Regions from separate parts of the Dokdonella koreensis DS-123 genome, predicted to be linked through region 1. Evidence: predicted binding sites of a transcription regulator. Region 1 holds the regulator's gene; each other region holds the start of a gene.
What was found. Region 1 encodes HrcA, which represses chaperone genes, less so after heat shock. Its sites were predicted from a motif close to TTNGCACTCNNNNNNNNNGAGTGCNAA; they were not measured.
Positions count from the first base shown of each region.

Region 2: a site for HrcA is predicted at 1,437-1,463, ahead of groES (co-chaperone GroES). Genes of this name have one in related genera too.
Region 3: a site for HrcA is predicted at 5,065-5,091, ahead of rpoH (RNA polymerase sigma factor RpoH). Genes of this name have one in related genera too.

Region 1 is NZ_CP015249.1:1,978,911-1,989,490, reverse strand. It holds gene I596_RS08015 (NTP/NDP exchange transporter) at 1-256, shown strand, start outside; gene dapB (4-hydroxy-tetrahydrodipicolinate reductase) at 279-1,079, opposite strand; gene dnaJ (molecular chaperone DnaJ) at 1,177-2,298, opposite strand; gene dnaK (molecular chaperone DnaK) at 2,383-4,302, opposite strand; gene grpE (nucleotide exchange factor GrpE) at 4,553-5,092, opposite strand; gene hrcA (heat-inducible transcriptional repressor HrcA) at 5,165-6,220, opposite strand; gene recN (DNA repair protein RecN) at 6,440-8,113, shown strand; gene I596_RS07980 (DUF4870 domain-containing protein) at 8,151-8,546, opposite strand; gene pmbA (metalloprotease PmbA) at 8,738-10,096, opposite strand; gene yjgA (ribosome biogenesis factor YjgA) at 10,111-10,580, shown strand, end outside.
Region 2 is NZ_CP015249.1:4,264,207-4,274,786, reverse strand. It holds gene I596_RS17290 (endonuclease) at 1-1,213, opposite strand, end outside; gene groES (co-chaperone GroES) at 1,532-1,819, shown strand; gene groL (chaperonin GroEL) at 1,890-3,536, shown strand; gene I596_RS19105 (hypothetical protein) at 3,610-3,765, shown strand; gene I596_RS17275 (CHAT domain-containing tetratricopeptide repeat protein) at 4,395-7,208, opposite strand; gene I596_RS17270 (protein kinase domain-containing protein) at 7,247-8,824, opposite strand; gene I596_RS17265 (RNA polymerase sigma factor) at 8,811-9,386, opposite strand; gene I596_RS17260 (Calx-beta domain-containing protein) at 9,603-10,580, shown strand, end outside.
Region 3 is NZ_CP015249.1:3,501,808-3,512,387, forward strand. It holds gene glmS (glutamine--fructose-6-phosphate transaminase (isomerizing)) at 1-242, opposite strand, end outside; gene gspF (type II secretion system inner membrane protein GspF) at 400-1,608, shown strand; gene ftsE (cell division ATP-binding protein FtsE) at 1,691-2,371, shown strand; gene ftsX (permease-like cell division protein FtsX) at 2,368-3,366, shown strand; gene I596_RS14285 (response regulator) at 3,363-4,205, shown strand; gene ung (uracil-DNA glycosylase) at 4,202-4,927, shown strand; gene rpoH (RNA polymerase sigma factor RpoH) at 5,119-5,994, shown strand; gene I596_RS14300 (primosomal protein N') at 6,067-8,274, opposite strand; gene I596_RS18530 (DUF3667 domain-containing protein) at 8,632-9,894, opposite strand; gene I596_RS14310 (MATE family efflux transporter) at 10,088-10,580, shown strand, end outside.

The DNA.
Region 1 (10,580 bases):
GCTCTTCACGACGGTATCGCCGGAAGCCAAGTACAAGGCCAAGAACTTCATCGACACCGTGGTCTACCGCGGTGCCGATGCGCTGAGCGCCTGGGTCAAGGCCTTCATCGACCTGATCGCCAGCCATCCGGCGCTGGCCGCCGTGATCGGCGCGGTGATCTCGCTGGTCTGGGGCCTGACCGGCGGCCTGCTGGCCCGCCATCATCGGGGCCTGGAAACGCAGCGGCAGGTCGCGGAAACCGCCGCACCGCGCTGACGCGGCGCAGCGTGCCGATGCCTCAGCCGCCGAGCACGTCCTGCAGCGCGTAGCGGCCGGGCGACCGGCGCGCCAACCAGAGCGCGGCCCGCACCGCGCCACGCGCGAAGATGTCGCGATCGGTCGCGCGATGCCCCAGTTCCACGCGCTCGCCGGCGCCGTAGAAGGCGACCGTGTGCTCACCGACGACGTCGCCGCCGCGCACGACCGCGAACCCGATCGCACCATCGCGGCGCTCGCCCTCACGCGCGGATGTGGTCGCTACCCGGTCCAGGTCGACACCGCGCCCTGCGGCGGCGGCATGGCCGAGCGACAGCGCGGTTCCGGACGGCGCGTCGCGCTTGTGGCGATGATGCGCCTCGACGATCTCGCAGTCCCAGTCCGGCAGCGCGGCGGCAGCCTGGCGGACCAGATGCAGCAGCAGCGCGACGCCGAGGCTGAAATTGGCGCTCCACAACACGGGAATCCGTTCGGCCGCCGCCGCGAGCGCTGCCTGCTGGCGCGCGTCCAGGCCGGTCGAGCCGCTGACCAGCGCCGTGCCGGTGCGCAGCGCCAGCGCCAGCGCGGCATCGAAGCCCTGCGGCCCGGCGAAGTCGATCAGTACCTGCGCCGGAGCGAAGGGCGCGGCCGCGTAGGCGGCACCGGTACCGCCGGCGAGCAGGTGAGCGGGAACCGGCTGGCCGGCAAGCGGCGAACCGTCGCGGACCAGGGCAGCGGCCAGGCGTGCGCGCGGCGCGTCGCGGATCACCCGCAGCAGCGCTTCGCCCATGCGGCCGGCGGCGCCGAAGACGGCAACGGAAATCGGTTCGGGGGCAACGGTCATGGCGGCGATGCTAACCGATCGCGGCGGCGCTCCGGCAAGCCCGCGAGGGCCGGGCGCGCGCCGGGAGACACGCTCCCGGCGGCGCCGATGCCACGGGTCAGGACGTCACCCGATCCCAGAACTGCTTGACGTTGTCGAGCCAGGAGCTGTTGCGCGGGGAATGCGCCGCGGCGTCCTCGCCCTGGAACGTCGCCTCGAACCGCTCGAGCAGCTCGCGCTGGTCGCGCGTCAGCCGGACCGGCGTCTCGACGACGACGCGGCAGATCAGGTCGCCGGTGCGTCCGCTGCGGACCGACTTGACGCCCTTGCCGCGCAGCCGGAACAGCTTGCCGCTCTGGGTCTCGGCCGGAATCGCGATCGCCGCCTCGCCGCCCAGCGTCGGCACCTTGAGCTCGGCCCCGAGTGCGGCCTGGGCGAAGCGGATCGGCACCTCGCAATGCAGGTCGTCGCCGTCGCGCTGGAACACGGCGTGCTCGCGCACGCGCACTTCCACGTAGAGGTCGCCGGGCACGGTGCCGGCCGGACCGGCCTCGCCCTGCCCGGTCAGCCGGATGCGATCGCCGTTGTCGACGCCGGCCGGGATGCGGACCGAGAGCGTGCGCTCGTCGTGCACGCGGCCCTCGCCGCGGCAGTCGCGGCAGGGATTGGCGACCGTCTTGCCGCTGCCGCCGCAGTGCGGGCAGGTCTGCTGCACCGAGAAGATGCCGTTCTGCATACGCACGCGGCCGTGGCCGCGGCAGGTGCCGCAGCTGACGGTCTTGCCGTCGGCCGAGCCGGAGCCGGTGCAGGTGGCGCATTCGACCAGGGTCGGCACGTCGATCGATTTCTCGATCCCGAAGACGGCTTCCTCCAGGTCCAGCTCCAGCATGTAGCGCAGGTCCGAACCGCGCCGCGGGCCGCCGCGGCCGCCGCCCATGCCGAAGATGTCCGAGAAGATGTCGCCGAAGATGTCGCCGACATCGCCGCGGAAGCCGCCGCCGTTGCCCATGCCGCCCTCGAACGCGGCATGGCCGTGCTGGTCGTAGAGCGCGCGCTTGCGCGCGTCGGACAGCACGTCGTAGGCCTCCTTGGCCTCCTTGAAGCGTTCCTGCGCGGCCGGGTCGTCCGGGCAGCGGTCCGGGTGGCATTTCATCGCCAGCCGCCGGAAGGCCTTCTTGATGTCGTCCTCCGACGCCGAGCGTTCGGCGCCGAGGATGTCGTAGTAGTCGCGTTTGCTCATGGTCGGCGCAAGACGTCGGGGTCGGGTGGGTCGGAAAAGAAAACGGAGCCGGCAGGCCGGCTCCGTTCTCTCTCGTCTGGCGTCTTACTTCTTGTCGTCCTTGACCTCGGTGAACTCGGCGTCGACGACGTCGTCGCCACCGGCCGCCGAACCGCCGCCCGCCTGGGCGCCGGCATCGGCCTGCTGCGGACCGGCCGCGGCCGCCGCATACAGCGACTGGGCCACTTCCTCGAGCCGGCTGGTGCGGGCCTCGATCTGCGCCTTGTCGTCGCTCTTCATGACCTTCTCCAGCTCCGACAGCGCTTCCTCGATCGGTCCGATCTGGCCGCCGGCGAGCTTGCCGCCGTGCTCCTTGAGCGCGTCGCGCGTGGCGTGGACCAGCTGGTCGGCCTTGTTGCGGGCACCGACCAGCTCGTGGAACTTGCGGTCCTCTTCCTTGTTGGCCTCGGCGTCGCTGACCATGCGCTGGATCTCATCGTCGGACAGGCCCGAACCGGCCTTGATCTCGACGCGCTGCTCCTTGTTGGTCTTCTTGTCCTTGGCCGACACGTGCAGGATGCCGTTGGCGTCGATGTCGAACGTGACCTCGATCTGCGGCATGCCGCGCGGCGCGTTGTCGATGCCGGCGAGGTCGAACTTCGCCAGCGACTTGTTGAAGCGCGCCTGCTCGCGTTCGCCCTGCAGCACGTGCACGGTGACCGCACTCTGGTTGTCCTCGGCGGTCGAGAACGTCTGCGAGGCCTTGGTCGGGATCGTGGTGTTCTTCTCGATCAGCTTGGTGAACACGCCACCGAGCGTCTCGATGCCGAGCGACAGCGGCGTCACGTCGAGCAGCAGCACGTCCTTGACGGTGCCGCCGAGCACGCCGCCCTGGATCGCCGCGCCGACGGCGACGGCCTCGTCCGGGTTGACGTCCTTGCGCGGCTCCTTGCCGAAGAAGTCCTTGACCGCCTCCTGCACCTTGGGCATGCGCGTCTGGCCGCCGACGAGGATGACCTCGCTGACGTCGGACACGCGCAGGCCCGCATCGTTGAGCGCGATGCGGCACGGCTCGATCGTGCGCTTGACCAGGTCCTCGACCAGCGCCTCGAGCTTGGCGCGCGTGAGCTTGATGTTGAGGTGCTTGGGACCGGAGGCATCGGCCGTGACGTACGGCAGGTTGACCTCGGTCTGGTGCGAGGTCGACAGCTCGATCTTCGCGCGCTCGGCCGCGTCCTTCAGGCGCTGCAGCGCGAGCGGATCGTTCTTGAGGTCGACGCCCTGGTCCTTCTTGAACTCCTCGACGAGGTAGTCGATGACGCGCTTGTCGAAGTCCTCGCCGCCGAGGAAGGTGTCGCCGTTGGTGGCCAGCACCTCGAACTGACGCTCGCCGTCGACCTCGGCGATCTCGATGATCGACACGTCGAACGTGCCGCCGCCGAGGTCGTAGACGGCGATCTTGCGGTCGCCGCCCTTCTTGTCGAGGCCGTAGGCCAGCGCGGCCGCGGTGGGCTCGTTGATGATGCGCTTGACGTCGAGGCCGGCGATGCGGCCGGCATCCTTGGTCGCCTGGCGCTGGCTGTCGTTGAAGTAGGCGGGCACCGTGATGACGGCCTCGGTGACCGGCTCGCCGAGGAAGTCCTCGGCGGTCTTCTTCATCTTCATCAGCACCTTCGCCGAGATTTCCGGCGGCGCCATCTTCCTGCCGTCGGCGGTCTCGATCCAGGCGTCACCGTTGTCGTGCGCGACGATCTTGTACGGCACGATGCCGATGTCCTTCTGCACCTCGGCGTCGGTGAACTTGCGGCCGACCAGCCGCTTGACGGCGTAGAAGGTGTTCTTGGGATTGGTCACCGCCTGCCGCTTGGCAGTCGCGCCGACGACGACCTCGTTGTCCTTGAAGGCGACCACCGACGGTGTCGTGCGATCGCCCTCGGAGTTCTCGATGACGCGCGCCGTCGTGCCTTCCATGACCGCGACACACGAATTGGTGGTGCCGAGGTCGATACCGATGATCTTGCCCATGACTGTCTACTCTCTCCCGCGAAGTGGTTTCGGTCGCTGTGACCGTTGCTGGCGCAGAATCTGGGGGTCTGCACCCCGCTTTCAAGCGTTTTCCCATTCAATCCCGCCGCTTGCGGCAGGCACGGATCGAAAGTGGGGACGCGATTATCGGGGCGATTTTCTGAACTTCCGAGTGCACGAGCGGCAGCCGGAATGGTCCTCCCCATGAACGACGACACCGGCGCGCTGCGGCGCCGGCGTTCCCCTCGCCTCAGTCGTCCGCCTTGGCCACCGTCACCAGGGCCGGCCGCAGCAGCCGGTCGTTGAGGATATAGCCCTTCTGGAAGACGGCCACGACCGCACCGGCCGGATGCTCGGCCGACGCGACCATCTGCATCGCCTGGTGCTGCTCCGGATCGAATGCCGAGCCGACCGGATCGATCACCTTCAGGCCGTTGGTCTCGACCACCTTCGTGAGCTCGCGCAGCGTCAGCTCGACGCCGCCGCGCAGGGCCGCGTAGTCGGTGCCGGGCGCCGCCAGGCCGCGCTCGAGGTTGTCGAGCACCGGCAGCAGGTCGGCCAGGAGCTTCTCGTTGGCGAAACGCCGCGCCTGCTCCAGGTCACGCTGGAGGCGGCGGCGCTGGTTCTCGATCTCGGCACGCTCGCGCAGCACGGTATCGCGCATGTCGGCGAGGTTGCGCTCGGCCTCGGCCAGCTGCGCGGTGAGGCGATCGAGATCGGCGATGCCTTCGTCCGACGGCGAGGACGTGCCCTCGGGCGGCCGGCTGCCGGCTGGATCGGTGCTTTCCATCATGGCTCTCCACCTGTCAAAAAAACGCCGCCGGCCCGATGTGCCGGAGGCAAGTATTCGATTGTCGGGCACTTATTGTGCCGGCTGCGCGCGGTTCAAGGTTCCGGAGATGATCTGGGCGGTGGCCTGGACCATCGGGATCACCCGCTCGTAGGCCATGCGCGTCGGGCCGATCACGCCGAGCACGCCCAGGATCCGGCCGTGGACGCCATACGGCGCCGTGACCAGCGAGAAGCCGTCGAGCGCCGCGAAACCCGATTCCTCGCCGATGAACAGGCGCACGCCCTCGGCCCGGGCGCAGCGCTCCAGCAGCTGCAGCAGGTCGCGCTTGCGCTGGAACGCCTCGAACAGCTCGCGCAGGCGGTCGATGTCGCCCTGGTCCTGCCGGCCCATCAGGCGGGTCTGGCCGGAGACCAGCATGTCGCTGTCGGTGCTGGCCTGGAACGCCTGGGCGGCCACGTCCACCGCTGCGCTGAGCAGCCGGTTCAGGCGCACGCCCTCCTCGCGCATCTCGCGCAGCAGCCGGGCGCGGATGTCGTCGATGCGCATGCCGGCGAACTGGCTGTTGAGGAAGTTGGCGATCTGCTCGAGCTCGCCGGCGCCGTAGGACCGCTGCGTGCTGACGACGCGGTTCTGCACCTGGCCGTCGGTGAACACCAGGATCACCAGCAGCCGGCCGGGATCGAGCATGACGAAATCGATGTGGCGGAACGGGAACTCCTCGCGCCGCGGCACGCTGACCACGCCGACGAAGTGGGTCATCTCCGACAGCAGCGAGGTGGCGCTGTTGAGCAGGTCCGGCGTCGCCGCGTCGGTCGGCAGCTCGCGCCGCAGCTGCGCCAGCTGCTCCTCGTCGGGCGGCTGCATCTCCAGCAGGCTGTCGACGAACACGCGGTAGCCCTGCGCGGTCGGCACGCGGCCGGCCGAGGTATGCGGCGCCGCGACCAGGCCGACCTCCTCCAGGTCCGCCAGCACGTTGCGGATCGTCGCCGGACTGACGTCCAGGCCCGAGGACTTGGCGAGCGTGCGCGAGCCGACCGGCTGGCCGTCGCTGATGTAGTGCGAGATCAGCGTGCGCAGCAGGTGCCGGGCGCGGGCGTCGAGCGGATGGACTGGCGGGGCGTTCATCGAACCAGCGGAAAACCGGTCAACCGGCGGCCTGCACGCTAACAAGCGGCTGCCCCCGGTTCAAGGGCCACCCCCTTCCGCGTCGGCCCGGCCGGCCCCGTCGCCCCGGCCGGCGCGTATCAGCCGGTGCGACGCGATCGCGCTAGCGTCCTGTTCATTGCCATCGCCGGCAACGATAATCCGCTACCCGCCGCCACCGTCACGCCCAAGCCCTGCGCCATGCTGGAAACCCTGTACGTCAAGGATTTCGCGATCGTCCAGAACGCCGAGATCACGTTCGGCCAGGGCCTGACCGTCGTGACCGGCGAGACCGGTGCCGGCAAGTCGCTGATCGTCGATGCCCTGCTGCTGCTGGCCGGCGGCCGCGGCGACAGCGGCATGGTCCGCCACGGCTGCGACCGGGCCGAGCTTTCGGCCCGGTTCGCGATCGGCGACCGCGCCGACTTGCTCGCCTGGCTGCGCGAGGAGGACCTCGACGACGAAGGCGCCTGCCAGCTGCGGCGCGTGATCCGCAGCGAAGGCAGCTCGCGCGCCTGGATCAACGGGCGGCCGGTGGCGCTGACCCAGCTCAAGGCGCTCGGCGAGCGCCTGATCGAGATCCACGGCCAGCACGAGCACCAGACCCTGCTCGATCGCGGCGCCCAGCTCGACCTGCTCGATACCTTCGGCGGCCACGCCGACGCACGCGGCGAGGTGGCGCGCCTGGCGCAGGCCTGGCGCACGGTGCAGGGCCGCATCGCCACGCTGACCGGCGGCGCCGACCACGGCGAGCGGATCGAGTGGCTGGCGCACCAGGTGGACGAGCTGGAGCGGCATGCGCTCGACGCCGACGCGTTCGCCGCGCTGGAGGATACCCACCGCCGCCTCGCCAATGCCGGCCAGTTGGTGCAGGGCTGCGCGGGCCTGGCCGAGCGCCTCGACGGCGACGGCGAGTTCGCGCTGGCGCGCCTGGTCGCGCGCACCCATGCCGACAGCCAGCGCCTGGCCGAACTGGACCCGCGCCTGGCCGCGCTGGTCGAGCTGCTCGAGGCGGCGCGCATCCAGGTCGACGAGGCCGGCGACACGCTGGCGCGCTACCAGGACGCGCTGGACCTCGATCCGGAGCGCCTCGCCGAGACCGAGGCGCAGCTCGCCCGGCTGCACGAGCTTTCGCGCAAGCACCGCCGTCCGATGGGCGAACTCAAGGCCCTCGCCGACACGTTGCGCGAGGAACTGGAAACCCTGCGCGGCGCCGGCACCGAGCTGGAGCGCCTGCGCGCCGAAGCCGCGCGGGTCGAGACCGGCTATGCCGCGGCGGCCACGGTGCTCTCCGGCGCCCGCGCGGCGACTGCCGCCCGGCTCGGCGAGGCCGTCACCGCCCTGATGACCGAACTGGGCATGGCCGGCCGCTTCGAGGCCGCGCTCGAACCCGACGACGGCGCCGAACCGGCCGCCGCCGGCCGCGAGCGCTGCGAGTTCCTGGTCAGTACCAATCCCGGCCAGCCGCCGCGCCCGCTGCGCAAGGTCGCCTCCGGCGGCGAGCTGTCGCGGATCGGCCTGGCGATCGAGGTCGCCGCGCTCGGCGCCGACGCGACCGGCACGATGGTCTTCGACGAGGTCGATTCGGGTGTCGGCGGCGCGGTGGCGGAGATCGTCGGCCAGAAGCTGCGCCGCCTGGCCGCACGCTGCCAGGTGCTGTGCGTGACGCACCTGCCGCAGGTCGCGGCCCAGGGACACCAGCACCTGCGCGTGGCCAAGTCCAGCGACGCGGCGTCGACGACCGTCCGCATCGAGGGCCTCGACGAAGGCGCGCGCCGCGACGAGGTCGCGCGCATGCTCGGCGGCATCGAGATCACGCGCCAGACGCTGGCGCACGCACGGCAGATGCTCGACAGCGCGCGCCAGGCCGGCTGATCGCGCCGGAGCCGGCGACGCCGGCCCCGGCCGGGGCTTACTTGATCAGGCGCAGCGTCAGCGGATAGCGGTACGTCTGGCCGTTGTTGGCGTTGATCGCGGCGACGATCGTCAGCACGATCCAGACCGCCAGCAGCACCAGGCCGAGCGGCAGCGTCAGGAAGATGCCGATGCCGAACGTGCCGATCGTGATGATCCACAGGCCGATCCAGATCATCAGCGCGGTCAGGTTGAAGTTGAGCGCCTCGCGCGCCTGGTCGGCGGCGAACGGCAGCGTGTCGCGCTTGACCAGCCAGACCACCAGCGGCCCGAGCACGCAGCCGAAGCCGGCGGTGAAGAACGCGCTGAACGCCGACAGGTGGCCGAGCAGCGCCCAGGTCCGCTCGTCGTTGCTGAGCGTGGTCGGCGGGGAAATGGTCGGGTCTTCCGTCATCACGGCACTCCTCGTTGAAGGAGGTTCCACGGTGGATTTCAGCGCCCGGGGCGTCAAGGGCGCGCAGTCATGCCCGGGCCCGGCCGTTCAGCGCGCGGATACCCTGGCCGCGACGGCGGCACGGGCGGCACCGTGCGGACGGCGCGCGCGCATGCGCGGCCGCCAGGGCCCTACTGCCGACGGCCGTGCCGCTACTCGCCCGCGATCGTCATCCGCTCGAGCAGGATCGAGCCGGTCAGCAGGTGCGAGCGCGGATCGACGTCGCGGCCGATCGCGACGATGCCGGCGAACATCTCGCGCAGGTTCGAGGCGATCGTGATCTCCTCGACCGGGTAGGCGATCTCGCCGTTCTCGACCCAGAAGCCCGACGCGCCGCGCGAGTAGTCGCCGGTGATCAGCGACACGCCCTGCCCCATCACCTCGGTGACGACCAGGCCGGTACCCATGCGCCGCAGCAGCGCGGCGAAGTCGTCCGCGCCGGGGGTGACGACGAGGTTGTGGATGCCACCGGCGTTGGCGGTGGTCGCCAGGCCGAGCTTGCGCGCCGAGTAGCTGCCGAGGATGTAGCGCTGCAGCACGCCGTCGCGTACGAGGTCGGCGTCGCGCGTGGCGACGCCTTCGGCATCGAACACGCTCGAGCCGTGCCCGCGCGGCAGGCGCGGCCGCTCGGTCATCTGGACGAAACCGGGGAACACCGGCCGGCCCAGGTGATCGACGAGGAAGCTCGCGCGCCGGTACAGCGCACCGCCGCTGACCGCCGACAGGAAGTGGCCGATCAGGCCGCGCGCCACCTCGGGCACGAACAGGACCGGGCACTGCCGCGTCGAGAGCCGGCGCGCGTCGAGACGCGCGACCGTGCGCTCGGCGGCACGGCGGCCGATCGTTTCCGGATCGGTGAAATCGGTGGCCGAGCGTACCGCGTCGTACCAGTAGTTCTGCTGCATGCCCTGCGCATCCTCGGCGATCAGCGCGCACGACAGCAGGTGGCGGGTACTGCGCTCGACGCCGGCGAAGCCGGCCGAATTGGCATTGGCCAGCACCGACTCGCCGACCTGCACCGCGGCGCCTTCGGAATTGCTGATGCGCGGATCGTGGCCGCGCCCGGCCGCCTCGATGCGCAGGCCGAGCTCGATCGCCTGCTCGGCGTCGATCGCCCAGGGGTGCCACAGGTCCAGGTCCGGAAACTCGCGCGCGTAGAGCGCCGGGTCGGCCAGGCCGTTGCAGGGGTCCTCTTCGGTATGGCGGGCGATCGCGCAGGCGTGCTCGACGGTCCGCGCGATCGACTCCGGGTCGAGATCGGCGGTGCTGGCCGAGCCCTTGCGCTTGCCGAACAGCACGGTCAGCGACACGCCGCGATCGCGCGTGCGCGTGATCGTCTCGACCTCGCCCAGGCGGACGCCGACATCCAGGCCGGTATCGATGCTGGCGGCCACTTCCGCCTCGCTGGCGCCGGCCGACCGGCAGCGGCGCAGCACGTCCTGGCAGACCTCGGCGAGCCGGGCCAGCTCGTCCTGGCTGGTATCGTTTCTAGGGGTGAGCGCTGCGTTCACGTTATGATTTTCCGATGATCGACCACGACGTTACCGATGAGTATGCGGGCCCGAGTCGCAGCCAGCTGCGGCGCGAGGCCCTGGATGTATTGAAACTGGCGACGGCGCTGGCTGCGCTTTCAGACGCCCAGCTCGACCGGCTGCCGCTGCCCGAGGACGTCCGCGGCGAGGTCGAGCGCACCCGCGCGACGCCTTCGCACGGCGCCCGCAAGCGGCAGACGCAGTACCTGGCCAAGCACCTGCGGCGGCTCGACGAGGAGGCGCTCGAGGCGATTCGCCGCCTGCTCGACCACGACCGCCAGTCCGCACATCGCGAAACCGCGCTGCTGCACCAGCTGGAAGCTTGGCGCGACCGCCTCGTCGCCGAAGGCGATCCGGCGCTGGACGCCCTGCTCGAACGGCATCCGGGCGGCGACCGCCAGCAGCTGCGCGCCTTGATCCGGCAGGCCCGGCTCGAAGCCGAGCGCGCCAAGCCGCCGCGCGC
Region 2 (10,580 bases), 2.2 Mb from region 1:
CCGGCGTCAGCGTGCGGGTCGCGCCGGAACCGGTCTCGCCCAGCACGATCGGCTGTGCATCGCAGGCCAGGTCGAACGCGCCGGCGCTGGTCGTCACCGCCTCGCTGAAGGTCACGCGGACGTCGCTCGCGGCCGGCACGTTGACCGCGTTGTCGGCCGGCTGGGTCGAGACTACGGTCGGCGGCGTAGTGGCCGGATCGGCGGTGGTGAACGTGACGACGTAGTCGGACGCGAGCGCATCCGGCGTGCCGTCGCGATCGACCACGCCACTGGCGAGGGTCGTCCAGGTGCAGCTCTCGTTGGCGGCGAACGCCGGCGAGGGTGCGAGCGCGTACGAGCCGGGACCGCCGCTGACCGTGGCGGTGTGGCTGCCCGAGGTGGTGCACTGGATCGTGAACCACGGTGCCGTCACCGTGACCTCTTCGCTGAAGGTCACGTTGAGGGCGGCGCCGAGGCCGACGTTGGTCGCGCCGTTGGCGGGCGAGACGGCGACCACGGCCGGCGGCACGTCGGGCGGCGGATCGCCGGCGACCGTGAAGCTGACGGTATCGATGGCCAGGCCGTCGTCGGCACCGCTGGCATCGACGTCGACCCAGCGCACCCAGAGGCTCGCGCCCGGTGCGAGGTTCAATCCGCCGATCGTGCCGCTCACCGCCGTGCGGTTGGCCGCGAGGTTGCCGTTCAATGCGCGCGGCGTGCCGGTCGTGACCGGCGCGATGAAGTCGAGCGCGGCGACGTCGGTCCAGGTGCCGTTGCCGAGCGCGGTCGCGTTCACGCTGTACTGGAACTGCAGGCGGTCCGGCCGACCGGCCGCCCCGAGGCGCCACTGCTCGCCGGTGTAGGCGACGGCGACCTCGGCCAGCGCCGCGCCGGAGTCGTTGCGCAGGTGCGCGCCGATCGTCGGCACCAGCGAGCCGGAGCGCAGCAGGCCCAGGGCGCGCTCGCCGCTGCCGGCCGCCCCGTAGCTGTAGGTATTGCCGGCGTTGGCCGTGCCGTCGTCGGCGGCATAGGTGCCGTTGGCGTTGTTGCCGGTCTCGAGGAAATGCCAGCCGGCCGGCAGGGTCGAGCCGGTGCCGCTCGATGCCAGCGTATCGAACGTCTCGGTGGCCGGCGTGCCGCCGACCAGGCCGATGGACTGGGCGGACAGCCCGCCGCTGCCGGTCAGCAGGAGCAGCCAGATCAGGGCGCGCGCGGCGCCGGAACGTGAGCACATGACGGAAATCCCCAGCAACGGGCACCCCCTCGCGAAGGCGCCGAAAGCGCCACTCTAGCGTCCCGGCCGTGACAGGTGCGTGGCGCCGGTTCACAAGGCGCGCAACGGCGCGGCCCCTCGCCGGCGCAGGTAAAGGACGGGCGCGGGCCTTGAAGCGGATCGGCACGCCTCCAGATGGCAGCCAGCCGGTGCGGCTTCCGTTACGGTTGACGCGCCGCTAGAATTGGCACTCACTTAGGTCAAGTGCTAACAACGCTTGCCCAATCGTAACTAAATCAATCCTTTATCTTTCCACCCCACCTGTTGAAGGAAGCACCCATGGCACTTCGTCCCCTGCACGATCGCGTGATCATCAAGCGCCTGGAAGAAGAGAAGGTCTCGGCCGGCGGCATCGTCATCCCCGACAGCGCCGCCGAAAAGCCCAGCCGCGGCGAAGTCATCGCCGCCGGTAACGGCAAGATCCTCGAAGACGGCAAGGTCCGTCCGATCGCGGTCAAGACCGGCGACAAGGTCCTGTTCGGCAAGTACTCGGGCACCGAGGTCAAGGTCGACGGCGAAGACCTGCTGGTCATGCGCGAAGAAGACATCCTGGCGGTGATCGAGTAAGCCGGCGCCGCGCGCCGCTGATCGAGCATCCCTCCCCACCTAGCAGCAATCCATCGAAGGAATCCGTTCCATGGCAGCCAAAGACATCCGTTTCGCCGAAGACGCCCGCGCGCGCATCCTGCGCGGCGTCAACACCCTCGCCAATGCCGTGAAGGCGACGCTGGGCCCGAAGGGCCGCAACGTCGTGCTCGAGAAGAGCTTCGGTTCGCCGACGATCACCAAGGACGGCGTGTCCGTCGCCAAGGAGATCGAGCTGGCCGACAAGTTCGAGAACATGGGCGCGCAGATGGTCAAGGAAGTCGCTTCCAAGACCTCCGACGTCGCCGGTGACGGCACCACCACCGCGACCGTCCTCGCGCAGGCGCTGATCCGCGAGGGCCTCAAGGCCGTCGCCGCCGGCATGAACCCGATGGACCTCAAGCGCGGCATCGACAAGGCCGTCATCGCGGCCGTCGAGGAGCTCAAGAAGCTCAGCAAGCCGTCGGCCGACTCCAAGTCGATCGCCCAGGTCGGCACGATCTCGGCCAACGGCGACGAGCTGATCGGCAAGCTGATCGCCGAAGCGATGGACAAGGTCGGCAAGGAAGGCGTCATCACGGTCGAGGAAGGCTCGGGCCTGGACAACGAACTCGACGTCGTCGAGGGCATGCAGTTCGACCGCGGCTACCTGTCGCCGTACTTCATCAACAACCAGCAGAGCCAGCAGGTCGAGCTGGAAGACCCGTTCGTGCTGCTGTACGACAAGAAGATCTCCAACGTCCGTGAGCTCCTGCCGGTGCTCGAGGGCGTCGCCAAGGCCGGCAAGCCGCTGCTGATCGTCGCCGAGGAAGTCGAGGGTGAGGCGCTGGCGACCCTGGTCGTCAACACGATCCGCGGCATCGTCAAGGTCGCGGCCGTCAAGGCGCCGGGCTTCGGCGACCGCCGCAAGGCGATGCTGGAGGACATGGCCATCCTGACCGGTGGCCAGGTGATCTCCGAGGAAGTCGGTCTGCAGCTGGAGAAGGCGACGCTCAAGGACCTGGGCAAGGCCAAGAAGGTCGTGATCACAAAGGAGAACACCACGATCATCGACGGCGCCGGCGAAGCCGCCGCGATCCAGTCGCGCATCAAGCAGATCAAGGCGCAGATCGAGGAGACCTCCTCGGACTACGACCGCGAGAAGCTGCAGGAGCGCGTGGCCAAGCTGGCCGGCGGCGTGGCCGTCATCAAGGTCGGTGCGGCGACGGAAGTGGAAATGAAGGAAAAGAAGGCGCGCGTCGAAGACGCCCTGCACGCCACGCGTGCGGCGGTCGAGGAAGGCGTGGTCCCGGGCGGTGGCGTGGCGCTGATCCGCTCGCTGGCGGCCCTGACCAAGCTCAAGGGTGACAACGAGGAGCAGACCCACGGCATCCAGATCGCCAAGCGCGCGATGGAAGCGCCGCTGCGCGAGATCGTCACCAACGCCGGCGAAGAGCCCAGCGTGATCCTCAACAAGGTCGCCGACGGCAAGGGCAACTTCGGCTACAACGCCGCGACCGGCGAGTACGGCGACATGGTCGAGATGGGCATCCTGGACCCGACCAAGGTCACGCGCACCGCGCTGCAGAACGCCGCGTCGATCGCCGGCCTGGTCATCACGACCGAGGCGATGGTCGCCGAAGCGCCGAAGAAGGAAGAAGCCCACAGCCACGGCCCGGCGGGCGGTGGCATGGGTGGCATGGGCGGCATGGATTTCTGATCCTTCGCCTCCCGGCAGCGTCACGAAAAGGCCCCGCTTCGGCGGGGCCTTTTTTATGGGCTTTCTTCGCTCATTGGCGGGAATCAATCAGCTCTCCCTTTCGTCGCAGTCGCTGCTGCTCTCGCTGCTGCTCTCGCTGCTGCTCTCGCTGCTGCTCTCGCTGCTGCTCTCGCTGCTGCTCTCGCTGCTGCTCTCGCTGCTGCTCTGGCTGTTGGCTGTTGGCGCCTAAAGCGAGCCGAGCATCGCAGGTCGGCCAGGCCGAAGAGCTGCCCCGTGTCTGAGCGAAGCGAGTTGGGGCAGCGTGCCTGGCCGGCCGAGAAGCGCAGGGGACCGGCGCGGCGCAGCCGTGCCGGCTCGCGCCGGCGACGACGGTTTTGGTTACTTTTGCCAAGACAAAAGTGACCCGCGCGCGCAGCGTGCGGAAGCTCTTGCTTTGATCTTCCGCCGTGGCTTTTGAGGGATTGCCGGCACGGAGCAAAGCAGGAGCAAGATCAAGAGCTTTCGTCCGCTGCGCGGCCGAGTCCCTTTTGACGGGCCAAAAGGAACCAAAAGCCCTTTGCCCGGCGCAAGCCGATCCGGCTGCGCCGGCTCGGTCCCCTGTGCTTCTCGGACGACGAGGCACGGCGCCCCAACTCGCTTCGCTCAGACACGGGGCGCCTCTGCGGCCTCGCCGCCCTGCGATGCTCGGCTTGCTTTAGGGCGAAAAAGCCAAGGGCAAAATCCAAAGCAGGAGCCAAAGCAGGAGCCAAAAGCCGAATGACCCCGCAAATGGGCGAAGAACCCTTTTTTTGCGGGGCGTCCGGCGGATGCAGGCGCTGGAACCGCACCGCTCGCCGGCCGTGCCGGCGCGACCATCGGTCAGCGCCAGTCGCCGAGCGCCAGGAAGCCGGCCCAGTAGAACGGATGCGTGCTCAAGCCTGCCGCCTTGCGCGTGGCGAGCACCTGCCGCTGGGCGCTGCGCATGGCCTGCGTGGTATCGGCCTGCGATTGGAAGCGTGCCCGGTACAGCGCTTCGCTCCAGGCTGCCGTGGCCGTGTCGTCGACCGGCCACAGGCTGACGATGACGGTGCCGGCACCGGCGATGCGGAAGGCGCGCGCGAGTCCGTCGAGGCCCTCGTAGTGGCGCGTGGGACCGGCGGCGGTCGTGCAGGCGGCCAGCACGGCCCAGCGCACCCGGTGCAGGTCGAGTGCGGCGATCTCCAGGCCGCCCAGCAGGCCGTCGTCGGGGTTGCCGCTGTCCGGCGCCGGCGCGGCGAGGACCAGCGCGGCTGCCGTCGTGGCGGCCGGCGGCGCTTCGGCGACGAAGCCGACGCCGCGGTGGCCGGTAGCGTCCCGGCAGTCCGGCGCCGGTGCGGCGTCCGTGCCGTGCGTGGCCAGATGGACGATGGCCGCGTGCGGCGCCGCGTTTCGAAAGGCGGCCTCACTGGCGGCGGCGCCGACGAGGGCCAGCATCGGTGCCGCCTCGCTGGCGGCCACCAGGGCTTGCAGGCGGGCCGCTTCACGGCGCGCGCCCGGCAGCGGCGGCCAGGGCCGCCGGCAGCCGGCGCGCCGGTCGGTCCCGGGGCCGGACGGCCCCGTATGCGGGTCGGCCAGCGCGAGCACGCTGTAACGCGGCGCGTCGATCGGCGTCGTGGACGCGAGCAGTTCCTCCTCGTGGTTGAGCACGTGCACGAGGCGATCGCCGTCGAGCAGGTGGCCTGCGCCATCGGGCAGGGCGGCCCAGGCGAGCCGTTGCAGCGGTGCATCGGCGATCACGAACACGCGGCGTGCCGAGGTGGTCCGCGCGATCGGCTGCCAGATGCGACTGGCGACCTGCACACCAGCGGCGCGCAGCTGCGCAGGGTCGCTCTCGGGGGTCGCCAGCCGCGCCTGCCAGGCGGCGACCTCGGCCGCCAGCGCGCGAGCGGGCCCGAGGCGCAGGACCCGCACCGGCGTGCCGCTGCCGGCCTCGAGCACCAGCGCGTGCCACTCGCGCTCGCGATCGTGCATCTCGCGACTGGCGAAGTCCTCCGCGCGCCGGTGCGCGACCGGGATCATCCAGACCAGGGCGCTGTCCGGCGGCAGCGCCGCGCGCACGGCGTCGAGGCCGGGCTGCACGTCGGCGATCGCGACGCCCTTCGGCAAGGCCTGGGCGAGCCGGCGCTCGGCCCGTTGGAAGCGCACCTGGGCCGCGGTGTCGTCCGCCGTCGCCAGCCGCGCGCCTTCGAGCAGGCTGCTGGCGGCGAGCCATTCCTGCCACAGCGGTGCGATGGCGGGGTCCGACGCGAGGCGCGTGCGCGCCTGGCTGAGGCGGGCCGCCTGGATCGCGGTGACCTGGCCGCGCGCCGCGATCGCCAGCGACCAGGCCCGCTCGATCAGCGCCGGGCGGCCGCTGGCGAGCGCGATCGCGACGGCGAGGTCGAGCGTGGCGTACTCCTGTTCCTGGAACATCAGGGTCTGCTGGTCCGACAGGCCGGCGGCGACGTCGCGCAGGCTGGCCTGGCGCGTGTGCTCGGCCGCGGCGGCGGCGGCGAAGGCCGCGTCGTGGCGGCCCTGGCCCCACAGTGCGGCGGCCAGGCCGTGCTGCACGAACAGCGGTGTCGCCTCGCTGGCGGCCGGCATCGCCTCCAGCCGCCCGAGCATCGCGCGGAAGCCGGCCTCGGCCTCGCGATGGCGGCCGCGCCAGACGTCGACCATGGCGATGTTGGAGAGCGGCAGGTAGTCGCCGGGGTTCGCGGCCGGGTTGCGCAGCGCGATTGCGAGCGCGCGCCGATACAGCGCGACCGCCGCTTCGCGCCGGCCGTAGCGCACGCTTTCGGCATTGCCGTAGTTGTTCAGCACGCGTGCCAGCTTGAGGGAATCGGTGCCGTAGGCCTGCTCGAAGGCCGGGACGGCCTGCGCGTACCAGACGATTGCTTCCTCGATGCGCTCGCGGTGGCGCTCCAGGTTGGCGAGCGCATAGAGCAGGTCGGCGCGGAGGCGGCCGCGCGGATCGGGTGCACGGCCAGCGAGGGCCAGCGCTTCGCGGTAGCTGGCCTCGGCACGCACCACGTCGCCGCTGATGCGCTGGGCCTGGCCGAGGCGCAGCAGGCTCAGCGCGAGCGGCATCGGGTCGCTCGCGGCGCGTGGCCGCTGGATCGCCAGGGCCGCCTCCAGCGACGTCATCGCGCCGCCGTAGTCGCCGGCCATGCGCTGGGCGAAGGCGAGGTCGCCGAGGAGGGCGGCATGCCCGGCGCTGTCGGCGCCCTCGCGCACCCGGCTCAGGCCTTCGGCCTCGCGCAGGTCGGCCAGCGCGGCGTCGGTGTGGCGCTGCTCGGCCGCGGCCAGCCCGCGCAGCCGCAGCGCCTGCTGGCGCAACGCGGCATCGTCGTCCCCGGCACCGAGCAACGCGAGCGCGCGCGTGGCCGCTTCGGCGGCTGCCGCGGGTTGTTGCCGGTGCCAGTGCGTCTCGGCGAGCAGCAGCTGCAGCTCGGCCGGTGCCGCCGGCGCGGCGGCCAGGGCCTGGGTGAGCGCGGCGAGCGCGGCTTCGTCGCGGCCGGCGGCGAGCAGTGCACGGATCTGGGCCGGGGAGGCCGGATCGGCACCAGCGCCGGACAGCGGGGCGCTCAGCGTGGCGACCAGCCAGGCCGCACCCAGGACGGCGGCGCGCAGGCGCCGCTGTGCGAGGACGAAGCGATCGATCCGCACGGTCACCGCGCTGCTCCGGCTTGCCCGGCGCGAGAATAACGCACTCAATCGGCGCGATGCGGCAGCCGGTAGCGCCACAGGCGCAGCGGCTGGTCGGCGGCGTCGAGCTGCGCGACCAGGGTATCGAGGGGCGCCGACGCCGGAGGGGCGATCCCCGGGACCAGCACGCCGCTGCCCCGCAGGCGGACTTCGGCGTCGGTGGCGCCGTCCGTAGCGGCGAGGGTCTCGAGCACGTCGACCGGGGCGGCCGAGGCCACCACGAGGAACTCCTCGGCCTGCGCCGGCGAGGAGACCTCGATACGCAGGCTGCGCCCACCGCTCCGTCCCGGCAGCTCCACGCGCCGGCCTGCCGGCATCGGGTTGCGCGTATCGAGCGCCGGCAGCGGAAACAGGCGCTGCAGCGTGCCGTGGTCGTCGGTATTGAACACGTAGACCCAGGCCGGACGCTGGCTCGCCAGCGCGAACGAAAGGCGGTCGCGCAGGGCGACCGCGGTGCCGTCGGCGATCACCTGGGCGCGATCGCCGTCGTGGCGCAGCAGCTCCAGGTGCATCTCCGGCAGCGGCGGCGCGCGCAGCAGGGCCACCATGCCGGCAGCAGCGATGGCGAGTGCGAGCACGGCGGCGGCCATGCCGGCACGCCGTCGTGTCGGTGCTACCGAAGCGGGCGCCGCCGCCGCGGCGCCCGGCGCGTGCAGGCAGGCGGCGAGCGCATCGGCCATCCCGCCGGCGGTCGCATAGCGCGCGGCCGGGTCGGCGGCCCGCGCCCGCGCGATCACGGCACGCAGCGCGGGCGGCACGTCGCTGCGGTCGAACGCGGCGCCGGGGCGGACGGGATCGGGTGTCTCGCCGCTCAGCAGGAACTGCAGGACGCCGCCGAGCGCATAGAGATCGTGGGCCTGCGTGCGTGCGGCGCCGTGCAGGACTTCCGGTGCCAGCCAGGCCGGGCTGGCCTGCGTGCGCAGGCTGGCGTTGACCGTGGCGGGATCACCGCCGGCGCCGAGGTCGGCCAGGACCAGGCGGCCGCCGCGCTCGCGCAGCACGTTGTGCGGCTTCACGTCACCGTGCAGCAGGCCGGCCTGGTGCACGGCGGCGAGCGCCCGGCACAGGCCGATGCCGACCAGGGCAGCCTCGTCGGCGGCGAGCGGGCCGTCACGCGCGATCCGCTCCGCCAGCGTGCAGCCGTCGATCCACTCGCACCACAGGCCGGCACGTCCGTCGTGGACCGCCGCACCCAGCACGCCGACCACGTGGCAGTCGCGGATGCGCGCCAGCCGGCGTGCTTCCTCCAGGAAGGCATCCGTGCGCAGCGTGGCAGCGGCCGCCGGCGTGAGCAACTTGAGCGCGACATCGCGGCCGAGGCGGGGATCGTGCGCGCGGAACACCTCGGCGCTGCCGCCCTCGGCGACCCGTTCGCCGACCTCGAGCGGGCCCCAGCGGAACGCGATCGCGCGCGCGGGCACGGGTGCGTCGATCGCGCGGAACGCCGCGGCGATGTCCGACAGGGTCTTCAGCGCCGCCATGCGCGGATCGTCGGCGAGGTCCGCCGCCGTCCATTCGCAGGGCTCGGCGTCGAGGATGCGCTCGATCAAGCGGTCGAAGGCGGCATCGTCACGCGGTGTCATCGCTCATCGCCTTGGCCAGTTCGCCGGCGGCGCGCCGGATCGCCATGCGGGCGGCATCCGGGCGCATGCCGGTTTCGTCGGCGATGTCCGCGTAGTCCAGCCCGAACTCGATGCGCATGACCAGCAGTTCCTGGCTGCGCCGTGGCAGCGCCGCCAGCGCGTCCTCGTACCGGCGCAGCCGCTCGCTGCCGACGGCGGCCTCCAGCGGCGAGCGCGCCGTGTCGTCGATCAAGGTGTCGGCGAGGTCCACGCGCGTCCCGTGGCCGCCCGAACGGCGGATCTCGTTGCGCATCACGTTGAGCAGCAGGTGGCGCAGGTAGCCGAGGAAGCAGCCGCCGCCGGCGTACTCGAAGGCCTCCAGCCGGGTCAGCGCGCGCAGCAGCGTCGCCTGGACCAGGTCGTCGGTATCGGCCAGGTCGCGCGAATGGCTCGGCAGGCGGCCGTGCGCCCAGCGCCGCAGCACCGGCAGGTAGCGGGCGAGCAGGCGCTCGCGTGCGGAGTCGTCGCCGGCGCGGATCCGGTACAGCAGCTCCTGGGTGGTGTCGGCCGGCGCGGCGCCCATGCGCGGAGTTATAGCACGCGTATCGCGCACGGAAATCCGGCGCGGGCGCGGGCGGAGGAGTGGGAAATCGAGACTGGCCGTGGACATCGGGAGGGCCGCGGGAAGGGGCTCCGGACCCAACCCGGCGCGGCGGCGAAACCGAACACGCGGCGGGTTGTTCGGTTTGCGGCGCCGCCGGGTTTGGCATCGGCATCCGCAACCGCAGGAGTGCAAGCCATGTATCCATCCCCCGAGTCGGGCCGGTTCCGATCGGCCCTGTTCGTCGCGCTGCTCGCGACCGTCAGCGGCACGGCCGGTGCCGCACCTGGCGACCTCGATCCGACCTTCGGCGGTACCGGCATGGTCCGCGACGCAATGACCGGCAACGGCGCCGCCGCGACCGCGCTGGCGATCGACGCGGCCGGCCGCATCGTGGTCGCCGGCAGCGCCGCGCAGAACGCGATCGACGGTGACTTCGGCGTGCTGCGCCTCAATCCCGACGGCAGCCCCGATACGAGCTTCGCCGGCAGCGGCCGCGTGATCGCCGGCCACGCAGCGGCGAGCGACGAGGAGGGCTACGGCTTGGCCGTCCAGGTCGACGGCAGGCTCGTCGTGGCCGGCACCCGCTTCACGCCCGCCACCGGCGTGCGCTCCGTGGCGCTGCGCCTGGGCAGCGACGGCACGATCGACGGCAGCTTCGGCAACCAGGGCGACGGCTGGTTCCTGAGCGCGCGCCCCGGCGGGGACGTCGCGCTGGCGCTCGCGGCCGGTGCGAACGGTTTCGCGCTCGCCGGCTACGCCAGCGATGGCGGTGGCGGCATCGACGCCCTCGCCCTGCGGCTGGATACGCTGGGCATGCCGCTGCCGTTGTTCGGCGACGAAGGCTTCGTGCTGGCGGCACCGGACAGCAACTCGGCCAACGCGGTCGCGCTGCAGCCCGACGGCAAGGTGCTGCTCGGCGGGCACCTGGACGGTGACGGCGGCGCTGCCTTCATCCAGCGTCTCGCCGCCGACGGCAGCGCCGATGCCACGTTCGGGGGCGATGGCCGCGTCGAGCTGCCGGGCATGACGCGCATCGGTGACCTGCAGGTGCTGGCCGACGGCCGCATCGTCGCCGCCGGCCTGGCCGGCAGCGACACGCGGGTCACGCGCCTGCTGGCCGACGGCGCCGTCGATGCCACGTTCGGCAGCGGCGGCACGGTCGTGGTGACCGCG
Region 3 (10,580 bases), 1.5 Mb from region 1:
TTCGGCACGCCGTGCGTGGCCCAGCGGGTATGGGCAATGCCGCTGACGCCGGCGAGCGGCGATTCGGCCAGGCGGTTTTCCAGCTCGCGCACCTTGCCGACGGTACGGGCGCGCGTCAGCTCGCCTTTCGTCAGCACCGACAGGCCGGCTGAATCGTAGCCTCGGTATTCGAGCGCCCTGAGGCCGGCGATCAGGATCGGCACCACATCACGCTGGGCCGCGGCAGCGACGATTCCACACATGCGAGAACCTCCATCAGGAGTGCGCGTCCGTCCAGGCGCGGCGCTTGGCCGGCAATGATAGTCGCTCCGGCGCGAACGCTGCACACCCCCGAGACAGATTCACCGCTTCCGGCGACAATGCCCGCTTCCAGCGACGACGCCGAACGACTCTTCGCCCATGCCGGCTTTCGCCTACCAGGCCCTGGACGCCAACGGACGCACCTGCCGCGGCGTGCTGCAGGGCGATACCGCCCGCGCTGTGCGCGGCAGCCTGCGCGAGCGCGGCCTGAGTCCGCTGGCGGTCGAGGAGGTGGCCGGGGACCGCGGCAGCCGCGGCCTGTTCGCCTCGCGCGGGCTCGGCGGCGCCCAGCTGGCGCTGCTGACGCGCCAGCTGGCGACCCTGATCGGTGCCGGCCTGCCGATCGACGAGGCGCTGGCCGCGCTGTCCGAGCAGAGCGACGGTGAACGCCAGCGTGCATTGACCGTGGCGCTGCGTGCACGCGTGATGGAAGGCGCCGCGCTGGCGCAGGCGATGGCCGAGTTCCCGGAGACGTTCCCGGACGTGTACCGCGCCTCGGTGGCCGCCGGCGAGCAGTCCGGCCAGCTCGACACCGTGCTGGAGAAGCTGGCCGACCATGCCGAGGCGCGCGACGCGCTCGCGCAGAAGCTGATCGGCGCGCTCGCCTACCCCCTGCTGCTGACCCTCGTGGCGGCGGCCGTCGTGACCGGCCTGCTGGCGTTCGTGGTGCCGCAGATCGTCAGCGTGTTCCAGGGCACCGGCCAGGCCCTGCCGCTGGCCACCCGCGTGCTGCTGGCGGTGTCCGATTTCCTGCGTGCCTGGGGCTGGCTGCTGCTGCTGGTCCTGGCCGGCGCCGTGGTCGGCGCCGCGCTCGCACTGCGGCGCGACACGATCCGCCATCGCTGGCACGCGACCGTGCTGCGCCTGCCCTTGCTGGGGCGCCTGACCCGCGCCGCCAATACCGCCCGCGCGGCGCGGACGCTGGCACTGCTGTCCGGCAGCGCAGTGCCGCTGCTCGACGCGCTGTCGATCACCGCCCAGGTGGTGCCGAACCTGCCGATGCGCGAAGCGCTGCGGCGGGCGGCGGTGCGCGTGCGCGAGGGCACCGCCTTCGCCCGCGCGCTGGCCGACAGCGGCCATTTCCCGCCGGTGGCGCTGCGCCTGATCGCCAGCGGCGAACGCTCCGGCCAGCTGCCGCGCATGCTGGACCAGGCCGCGCGCCAGCAGCAGCGCGAACTGGAGCGCTGGCTGACCGCCCTGACGACCGTGCTCGGACCGCTGGTGATCCTCATCGTCGGCGCCCTGGTGCTGTTCATCGTGCTGGCGATCCTGCTGCCGATCTTCGAAATGAACAGGATGGTGAAATGACCGAGCTGCGCGGCGGATGCCGCAGGCGGACGGCAGCCGATGCGCCCGGCCCGATGACCGGCCGGCGTTGCCCGGAGGGCCGATGATCCGTTTCGAACAGGTCGGCAAGCGCTATGCGGCCGGGCTCGATGCGCTGATCGACGTCAGCTTCGAGGTCGCCGCCGGCGAGATGGTCTTCGTGACCGGCCACTCCGGCGCCGGCAAGAGCACGCTGCTGAAGCTGCTGAGCCTGGTCGAGCGGCCCTCGCGCGGCCAGGTGCAGGTCCACGGCGTCGATCTGGCGCGGGTGCGGCGGCGGCGCGTGCCGCAGGTGCGGCGCGGCATCGGCATGGTGTTCCAGGACCACCGGCTGCTGATGGACCGCAGCGTCTTCGACAACGTGGCACTGCCGCTGGTGATCGCCGGCGTGCCCCGCATCGAGGCGGCCAAGCGCGTGCGCGCCGCGCTCGACAAGGTCGGCCTGCTGGCGCGCGAGAAGGCCGAGCCGACGACCCTGTCCGCCGGCGAGCAGCAGCGCGTGGGCATCGCCCGTGCGATCGTCGGCAAGCCGCCGCTGATCATCGCCGACGAGCCGACCGGCAACCTCGACCCGCAGCTGTCGGTCGGCATCATGCAGCTGTTCGCCGAGTTCGCGCAGGTCGGCACCGCGGTGCTGGTCGCCAGCCACGACCTGCACCTGATCAAGCGCATGAACCAGCGCGTGCTGGTGCTCGACCACGGCCGCCTGATCGACGACTTCCGGCCGCAGCAGGCCACGGCATGAACGCGCGCCGCCCTTCGCGCAACCAGCGCGCCGCGGCCAAGCCGGCCAAGCTGCCCAAGCCGCCGCGCATCGGCGCCGGTGCGCGCCTGGGAAGCTGGCGCGACCAGCACCTGTACGGCCTGTTCTCCAGCCTCGGCCGGCTCACGGCCCGGCCGCTGGCCACCGTGCTGACAGTGGCGGTCATCGGCATCGCGCTGGCGCTGCCGCTGCTGCTGCACGTCGTGCTCGACAACGTGCGCGCGGTCTCCGGCGGCCTGCGCGAGGCGCGCGAGATCACCGTCTTCCTCGATCCGAAGGTCGACGCCGGCGCCGCAGCGGCGATGGCCGCCGACCTGCGCCGGCGCGCGGACGTCGCCGAGGTGACCGTGCGTACGCCCGAACAGGGCCTGGCCGAGTTCCGCCAGCTCTCCGGCTTCGCCGAGGCGCTGGACGTGCTCGAATCCAATCCGCTGCCGACCGTGCTGGTCGTCGCACCGGCCAGCGCGACGGCCGACGCCGGCCGCGACGAAGCCCTGGTCGCCGCCATCGAGGCGGATGCCCGCACCGACCTGGTCCAGTACGACGCGGCCTGGCGCCGGCGGCTGTCGGCGATCATGGCCTTCGGCGAACGCGCCGCGCTCGCGCTGGCCGCGCTGCTGGGCCTGGCGACGCTGCTGGTGGTCGGCAACACCGTGCGCCTGGACATCCAGGGACGCGCCGAGGAAATCGCGATCATGCAGTTGATGGGCGCCGGCAACGGCTTCGTGCGGCGCCCGTTCGTGTACGCCGGCCTCTGGTACGGCCTGCTCGGCGCGCTGCTGGCGATCGTCGCGGTCCTCGGCGTGCGCATCGCCCTGGGCGGCCCGCTCGACCATCTGATCGCCAGCTACGGCGGCCACGTGACGTTCCGCGGCCTGGCGCCGCTGGCCGCGCTGGCGACCGTCGCCGGCGGCGCGGCGCTGGGCTGGATCGGCGCCTGGATCGCCAGCACGCACCAGCTGGGAAGGACGGCATGACCGCGCTCGGCGAGATCGGCCTGCGGCCGCGGGTGCTCGTCGTGGACGGTTCGCGCGTCGCGCGCCGCCTGATCGAGCAGGTGCTGCAGGCCGAGCTGCCGGATGTGACGGTGGTCGCCTGCGGCAGCGGCCGGGACGCCCTGGCCGAGCTGCAGGACGGCAGTTTCGACTTCGTGACCACCGCCCTGCGCCTGCCCGACATGGACGGCGCCGAACTGGCGCGCCACATCCGCGAGCAGACGCCGCAGGCCTACATCCCGATCGTGGTCGTGTCCGGCTCGGCACAGGAGCGCCTGACCGCGCGCACGCTCGGCGACGACGTGACCGACTACTTCGACAAGTCGCTCGGCTTCCAGGCGCTGGCCACCTTCATCCGCGGCTACGTGCACCCGGTCGAGCGCATAGCCGGCCGCGTGCTCTACGTCGAGGACAGCCGCGTGGTGGCGCTGGCGACCTCGCGCATCCTCGACCGGCACGGCCTGTCGGTGCGCCACGTGGTCAGCGCCGAGGAGGCGATCGCGATCGTCGAGAACGAGCGCGATCCCGACGGCCTGCCGCCGGTGGACCTGGTGCTGACCGACGTCAGCCTCAAGGGCGCCCTGACCGGCGGCGACCTGCTCGACCGCATCCGCACCGGCGGCGGCTTCGGCAAGGGCCTGCTGCCGGTGCTGGTGATGACCGGCGACGACAACCCGCGCAGCCAGACCCTGCTGCTGCGCGCCGGCGCCAACGACCTGGTCAGCAAGCCCATCGACGAACGCCTGCTGGTGACCAAGCTGCAGTTCCAGCTGCGCGTCAGCCAGCACCTGCGCAGACACCATCGAGGCACCGACGCATGAATGCACCGACCGACGGCGACGCTGCCTCCCGGGTCAAACTGGAGCCCAGCTGGAAGCAGCGGGTGGGCGCCTGGTTCGAGCGCCCGGAGATGATCGCGCTCAGCCGGTTTCTGCGCGAGGAGAAGCAGGCCGGCAAGGTGATCTACCCGCCCGGCTCGCAGATCTTCGCCGCGCTCGATACGACGCCGTTCGACGCGGTCAAGGTGGTGATCCTCGGCCAGGACCCGTATCACGGGCCGCGCCAGGCGCACGGCCTGTGCTTCTCGGTGCTGCCCGGCGTGGCGGTACCGCCGTCGCTGGAGAACATCTTCAAGGAGATCGAGCGCGACCTGGGCATCGCCCGGCCGGACCACGGCTGCCTGATCCCCTGGGCCCGCCAGGGCGTGCTGCTGCTCAACGCCGTCCTCACCGTGGAGCGCGGCCAGGCCGGTTCGCACCAGGGCAAGGGCTGGGAGGGCTTCACCGACGCCTGCGTGGACGCGCTCAACCGCGAGCGCGAGAACCTGGTCTTCCTGCTCTGGGGCAGCTATGCCCAGGCCAAGGGCAAGCTGATCGACGGACGCCGCCACCGCGTCCTGAAGGCGCCCCACCCCTCGCCGCTTTCGGCGCACCGCGGCTTCATCGGCTGCGGCCATTTCTCTCGTACAAACGAGTACTTGCAGCAGCATGGCCAGGCGCCGATCGACTGGCGGCTGCCGCCGGCCGACCAGCTGGCGATCTGATCCGGCGGCCCGGCGCGCCGATTGTTCACGCAGGCGCACCAGAGAAATAACGGCCGATTCACGAATTCGGGTGTAGTATACCGGTCAGTTCAGAAAAGGCCGCCGGTCGTCACCCTTCGGGGGAACTTCCGGCACTGTTAGCACTCCCATAACAAGAGTGCTAATTCGCCATCGATCAGGAGAACACCCTCATGAGCAATGCCGTGGTCGCCAGCGCCTTGCCGATCTCGAACCTGCCGGTTCCGAGTGCGATCGGCAGCCTCGATGCCTATGTATCGGCGGTTCACCGTTTTCCAATGCTGAGCCAGGACGACGAGCAGTCGCTGGCCCGCCGTTTCATCGAAGCCGACGACCTCGACGCGGCCAAGCAGCTGGTGATGTCGCACCTGCGCTTCGTCGTCCATGTCGCCCGCGGCTATTCCGGCTACGGACTGCAGCTGGGCGACCTGATCCAGGAAGGCAACATCGGCCTGATGAAGGCGGTCAAGCGCTTCGACCCGGACCAGGGCGTGCGCCTGGTGTCCTTCGCGGTGCACTGGATCCGTGCCGAGATGCACGAGTTCATCCTGCGCAACTGGCGCATCGTCAAGATCGCGACCACCAAGGCGCAGCGCAAGCTGTTCTTCAATCTGCGCAAGTCGAAGAAGCGCCTGGGCTGGATGAACGCCGAAGAGGTCAACACGGTCGCCCGCGAGCTCGGCGTGCCGGCGGCCACGGTGCTGGAGATGGAAGCGCGCCTGTCCGGCAAGGACATCGCGTTCGATGCGCCGACCGATGATGACGAGGACGCCAAGCCGTCGCCGGCGATGTTCCTGATCGACCACAGCGCCGATCCGTACAGCGCCGTCGAAAGCGAATCGGAAGAGGAATCGAGCCTCGACACGCTGCATCGCGGCCTGGAGAAACTCGACACCCGCTCGCGCGACATCATCCAGCGCCGCTGGCTGCGCGACGGCGACAAGGCGACGCTGCAGGAGCTGGCGGACGAGTACGGCGTTTCGGCCGAGCGCATCCGCCAGATCGAGGCCAATGCGATGAAGAAGATGCGCACGCTGTTCGTCGCCTGAGCCGCGTATTCCCCGTAGTCACGACGGCCCCTCGACGGGGCCGTCGTCGTTTTCGGGAACCGACTGCCGGCTTCAGAACAGGTCGATCGGATCGACGTCGATCGACCAGCGCAGCTGCCGCCCGCCCGGAAGCGCGGCGACCTGCGGCAGCCATGACGTCAGGTAGCCCTGCAGCGGCCCGCGCTCGTCGGCCTCGACGATGACCTGGCCGCGATGCGCGCCGGCCCGCCGCGGCATCGGTGCCGACAGCGGCCCCTGCAGGCGGACGCCCTCCGGTGCCGGCCGTACGCGGCAGGCGGCGGACAGGAACTGCTCCAGGAGCGCCGGGTCCTCCGCCTCGGCACGCAGCAAGGCCAGATAGCCGTACGGTGGCAGTTGTGCCTGCCGCCGCTCCTCCAGCAGGGCCTGCGCCAGCGCGCGATAGCCGCCGCCGCGCAAGGTCGCCAGCAGCGGGTGATCCGGATGATGGGTCTGCAACCAGACCTGGCCGGGCCGCGATGCACGGCCGGCGCGGCCGGCCACCTGGACGATCAGCTGGCCGAGGCGCTCGCCGGCGCGGAAGTCCACACTGAACAGGCCCTCGTCGATGCTGACCAGCACGACCAGGCTCAACCGCGCCAGGTCATGCCCTTTGGCGAGGATCTGCGTGCCGACCAGGATGCGCGGCGCCTCGTCGGCGAGGCCGTCGAGCAAGGCATCGCGCGCGCGCCGGCTGCGTGTGGTGTCGCGGTCGATCCGCACGATCGGCACGTCCGGGAAGCGCGCGCGCAGCACGTCTTCCAGGCGTTCGGTGCCGTGTCCCTGCGGCACGATCGCCAGCCCGCCGCAGGCCGGACACCCCGGCGGCACCGGCTGCTCCGCGCCGCAGTGGTGGCAGATCAGCCGGGAACGCCCGCGATGCAGCGTCATCGGCCGGTCGCAGCGCCGGCACTGCGCGCTCCAGCCGCAGTCCCGGCATTGCAGCACCGGTGCGTAGCCGCGGCGGTTGCGGAAGACCAGCGCCTGTTCGCCGCGATCGAGGCAGGCGCGGATGGCCGCCAGCGCCGGCTCCGCCAGCCCGTGCTGCAGCGGCTGCCGGCGCAGGTCCACGATGTGCAGGTCCGGCGGCCGCGCGCTGCCGGCGCGCTGCCGCAGGTGCAGGTGCCGGTAACGGCCCGCCTCGGCATTGGCCAGCGATTCGAGCGACGGCGTGGCCGATCCGAGCACGACCGGTACCTGCAAGGCCTTGGCGCGCACCAGGGCCAGGTCGCGCGCGTGGTAGCGGAAGCCTTCCTGCTGCTTGTACGAAGTGTCGTGTTCCTCGTCCACGACCAGCAGGCCCGGCCGCGGCAGCGGCACGAAGACCGCCGAACGCGTTCCCAGCACCACCGGTGCGTCGCCGCGCGCGGCCGCCAGCCAGGCGCGTGCACGCTCGACCTCGCCCAGGCCCGAGTGCAGGACCGCGATCGTGACGCCCAGCCGCTCGCGGAACCGCCGCAGCATCTGCGGCGTCAGCGCGATCTCCGGCACCAGCACCAGGGCCTGCCGGCCGCGCGCGATGCAGCTGCCGATCAGGTCCAGGTAGACCTCGGTCTTGCCGCTGCCGGTGACACCGTGGAGCAGGATCGGCACGAAGCGGTCCGGCTCGGCCGCCACCGCGGCGACCACGGCGGCCTGCTCGGTGTTGAGGGGTGGCCCGGGGCTCGGCCGCGGCGGCGCACTGGCGACCGGCACGCGACGGCAGCCGACCCAGCCGCGCTGGCGCAGGCTGCGCGCCGCTGCCCGCCAGCCGGGCAGGCGCAGGTCGAGCAGGGCCGCCGCGACGGCGCCTTCGGCGAGCTGGTCGAGCAGGCGGTCGGGGCGGGTGCCACGCCGGCGCCCGGGATTCTCGCGCGCCTGGCGGCCGGCGTCCTCGAGGAACCACACTTCCTCATCCTCGGTGGGCGGCGTCCGCGCACTGCGCAGGGCCTGCGGCAGCGCCGCCTCCAGGACCTCGCCGAGCGGGTGGTGGTAGTAGCGCGACGCCCATTCGAGGCTGCCGAGCAGTTCCTCGGTCAGCCACGGCGCCGGGTCGAGGACCTCCCCGATCGGCTTGAGCCGGCCCGGGGCGACGGCGGCGGCCTCGGCATGGCCGACCACGACGCCGACCGTATCGCGGCGACCGAACGGGACACGCACCCGGCAGCCGCGCGCCGGGATCGGAACGCCGGCGGGAACCGCGTAGTCGAAGGCCTGGGCGAGGGGTACCGGAACCGCGACGCGAACGATCGCCTGCGGGGCTGCCGGAAGATCATCGGACATCGGGCAAGTCTATCCGCCGCACCGGCGAGCGGCAGGGCTTAGCGGGACCTTCTCACCCTCGCTCACGGAAACTGACGCCAAGTGGCTGCCACACCGGGCATTTGCCGCTTATCCACAAGCGTTGTGGATAAGTCTGTGGACCAACGGTCGGGAGCAGGGAGCGGAGCGCACAGCGGCGCGCCGCGCGCCACCTTGGCGAATCTTTAACCAATCTGAAATACATCAATACAAACAGGTGCTTGGGAAACAAGCTCGGACCAACGATGACGGCCGCGTGACATTCGCGGGCGGTCGCCGCGGCCCCGTGCTGCCTGTGCACAAAAGACTTGACAACACCTCCGGCTGCGCCTTCGGAGCTCAGGCCACGGCCATGCCGACGACCAGGGCGGCCACCAGGCCCAGCGACAGCAGGAACGAGTAGCACATGCCGATCACGCCGTAGGCCAGCACGCCCATGATCCAGCCTTGCCGGTAGACGCGCTTCTGCATCAGCAGCAGGTACAGCGGCAGCCAGACCCAGGCGGCGACGATCAGCCAGCCGATCGGCGTGCTGACCCCCGGCAGGCCGATCGCCGCGTCGCGCAGCGCGTAGAGCAGGATCAGGACCAGCAGCGAGAGGAAGATGAAGGCGTGGCTGTGCAGCGCCACCATCAGGTGCTCCATATAGAGGCGGCGCTTGAAGATGTAGACGATCTTCAGCAGCACCGCGAACAGCGGCATCAGCACGAACAGCGTCTGCGGCAGCACCGAGAACATCGCGGTGCCCAATAGGGCCGGCTTGCGGGCGGCCATGCGCGTGTTCTCGAGCATGTGCCCGAGGGCGACGTTGATGCGCCGGTTGGCGGCCTGCGGCAGCCAGGTGACTTCGACCGGATTGGTCTTCGCATCCCAGGGCTGACCGTTGAAGCTGAAGACCGCGTTGAACACCCGCTCCATTGCCGTCGCGTCGTTCTCCCCGTCCTTCGTTCCCGCCTTGTCCGTTCCCGCCTTGTCCGTTCCCGCCTTGTCCGTTCCCGCCTTGTCCGTTCCCGCCTTGTCCGTTCCCGCCTTGTCCGACCCGGCCTTCCCCGGTCCTCCCTTCCCGGGTGCGGACGAATCCGGCGGCGCCGCGGGCGGCGCCGCGGCCTGGCCGGTGGCGGTATCGGTAACCGGCGGCGGCCGATCGTCGTCGGCCACCACGATGGCGCTGTTGACGAACTGGTCCTCCAATGCGACCTGCACCGCGAAGATCGACAGCACGCACAGCACGAAGAACAGCCGGAACGGCGTGACGTAGCGAACGCGCCGGCCGGCACAGTACTCGGTCGTCAGGAAGCCGGGACGGAAGTACAGGTCGAATATCGAACGGAAGATGCGCGAATCGACGTTGAAGACGATGTCGGCCAAGTCCGACCCCACTTCGCGCAGGCTGCGGATCATGCCCTTCTCGGGCTGGCCGCAGCGGTAGCAGTAGCTGCCGTACATCGGCTCGCCGCAATTGCCGCAGGACGGGAAGGTGGGCGCCGGCGCAACCGGCTCGGCCACCGGCACGTCCAGCACTGCCGGCACGCGCGCGCTGCCGGCGTCCCGAAGGGCCGCTGCCTTGGCCGGTTCCAGAGGATCTTCCGCGCCGCTGCTCATACCGAAACTTCGCGCTCCCCGATCGGCGACGCCGCTCGCCAGGCTGCGGACGATACCGGTTTTTGTTCGCGATCGGGGGCCCGGTAGCGGCCGCATGCGCGCCGGGAAACACTCTGTATCCGCGGCTGAAGCGGACGCCGCCGAGGGCGCTGGTAGACTGGCGGACCGGAATACCCTGCTGCGCCCAGTCGCGATGACCCGCCACCCTTTCCTCGACCGGCAGCGCCTGGGGCGCGAGCTGAAGGACACGCTGCGCCTGGCCGGACCGCTGGTGCTCGGCCAGCTGTCGGCTGTCGGCATGAACGTGATCGACACGGTGCTGGCGGGCCATCTCAATGCGCGCACGCTGGCCGCGGTGGCGGTCGGCACCAGCATCTGGTCGCTGACGCTGGTGCTGTCGCTCGGCGTGATGATGGCGGTACCGCCGTCGGTGGCACAGCTGCACGGCGCGGGCCGGCACGGCGCGATCGGCGCCCTGCTGCGCCAGGCGCTGTGGCTGGCCGGCAGCATGGGCGTCGTGCTCGGGCTGGCGACGGCGTTCGGCGGCCCCTTGTTGTTCGACCTGATCGGCGTCGACCCGGTGCTGGCCACCGACGTACGCCATTTCCTGCACGCGATCGCCTTCGGCGCGCCGGCGATGGCCCTGTACTTCGCATTGCGCGGTCTCAGCGAAGGCATCGGCCTGA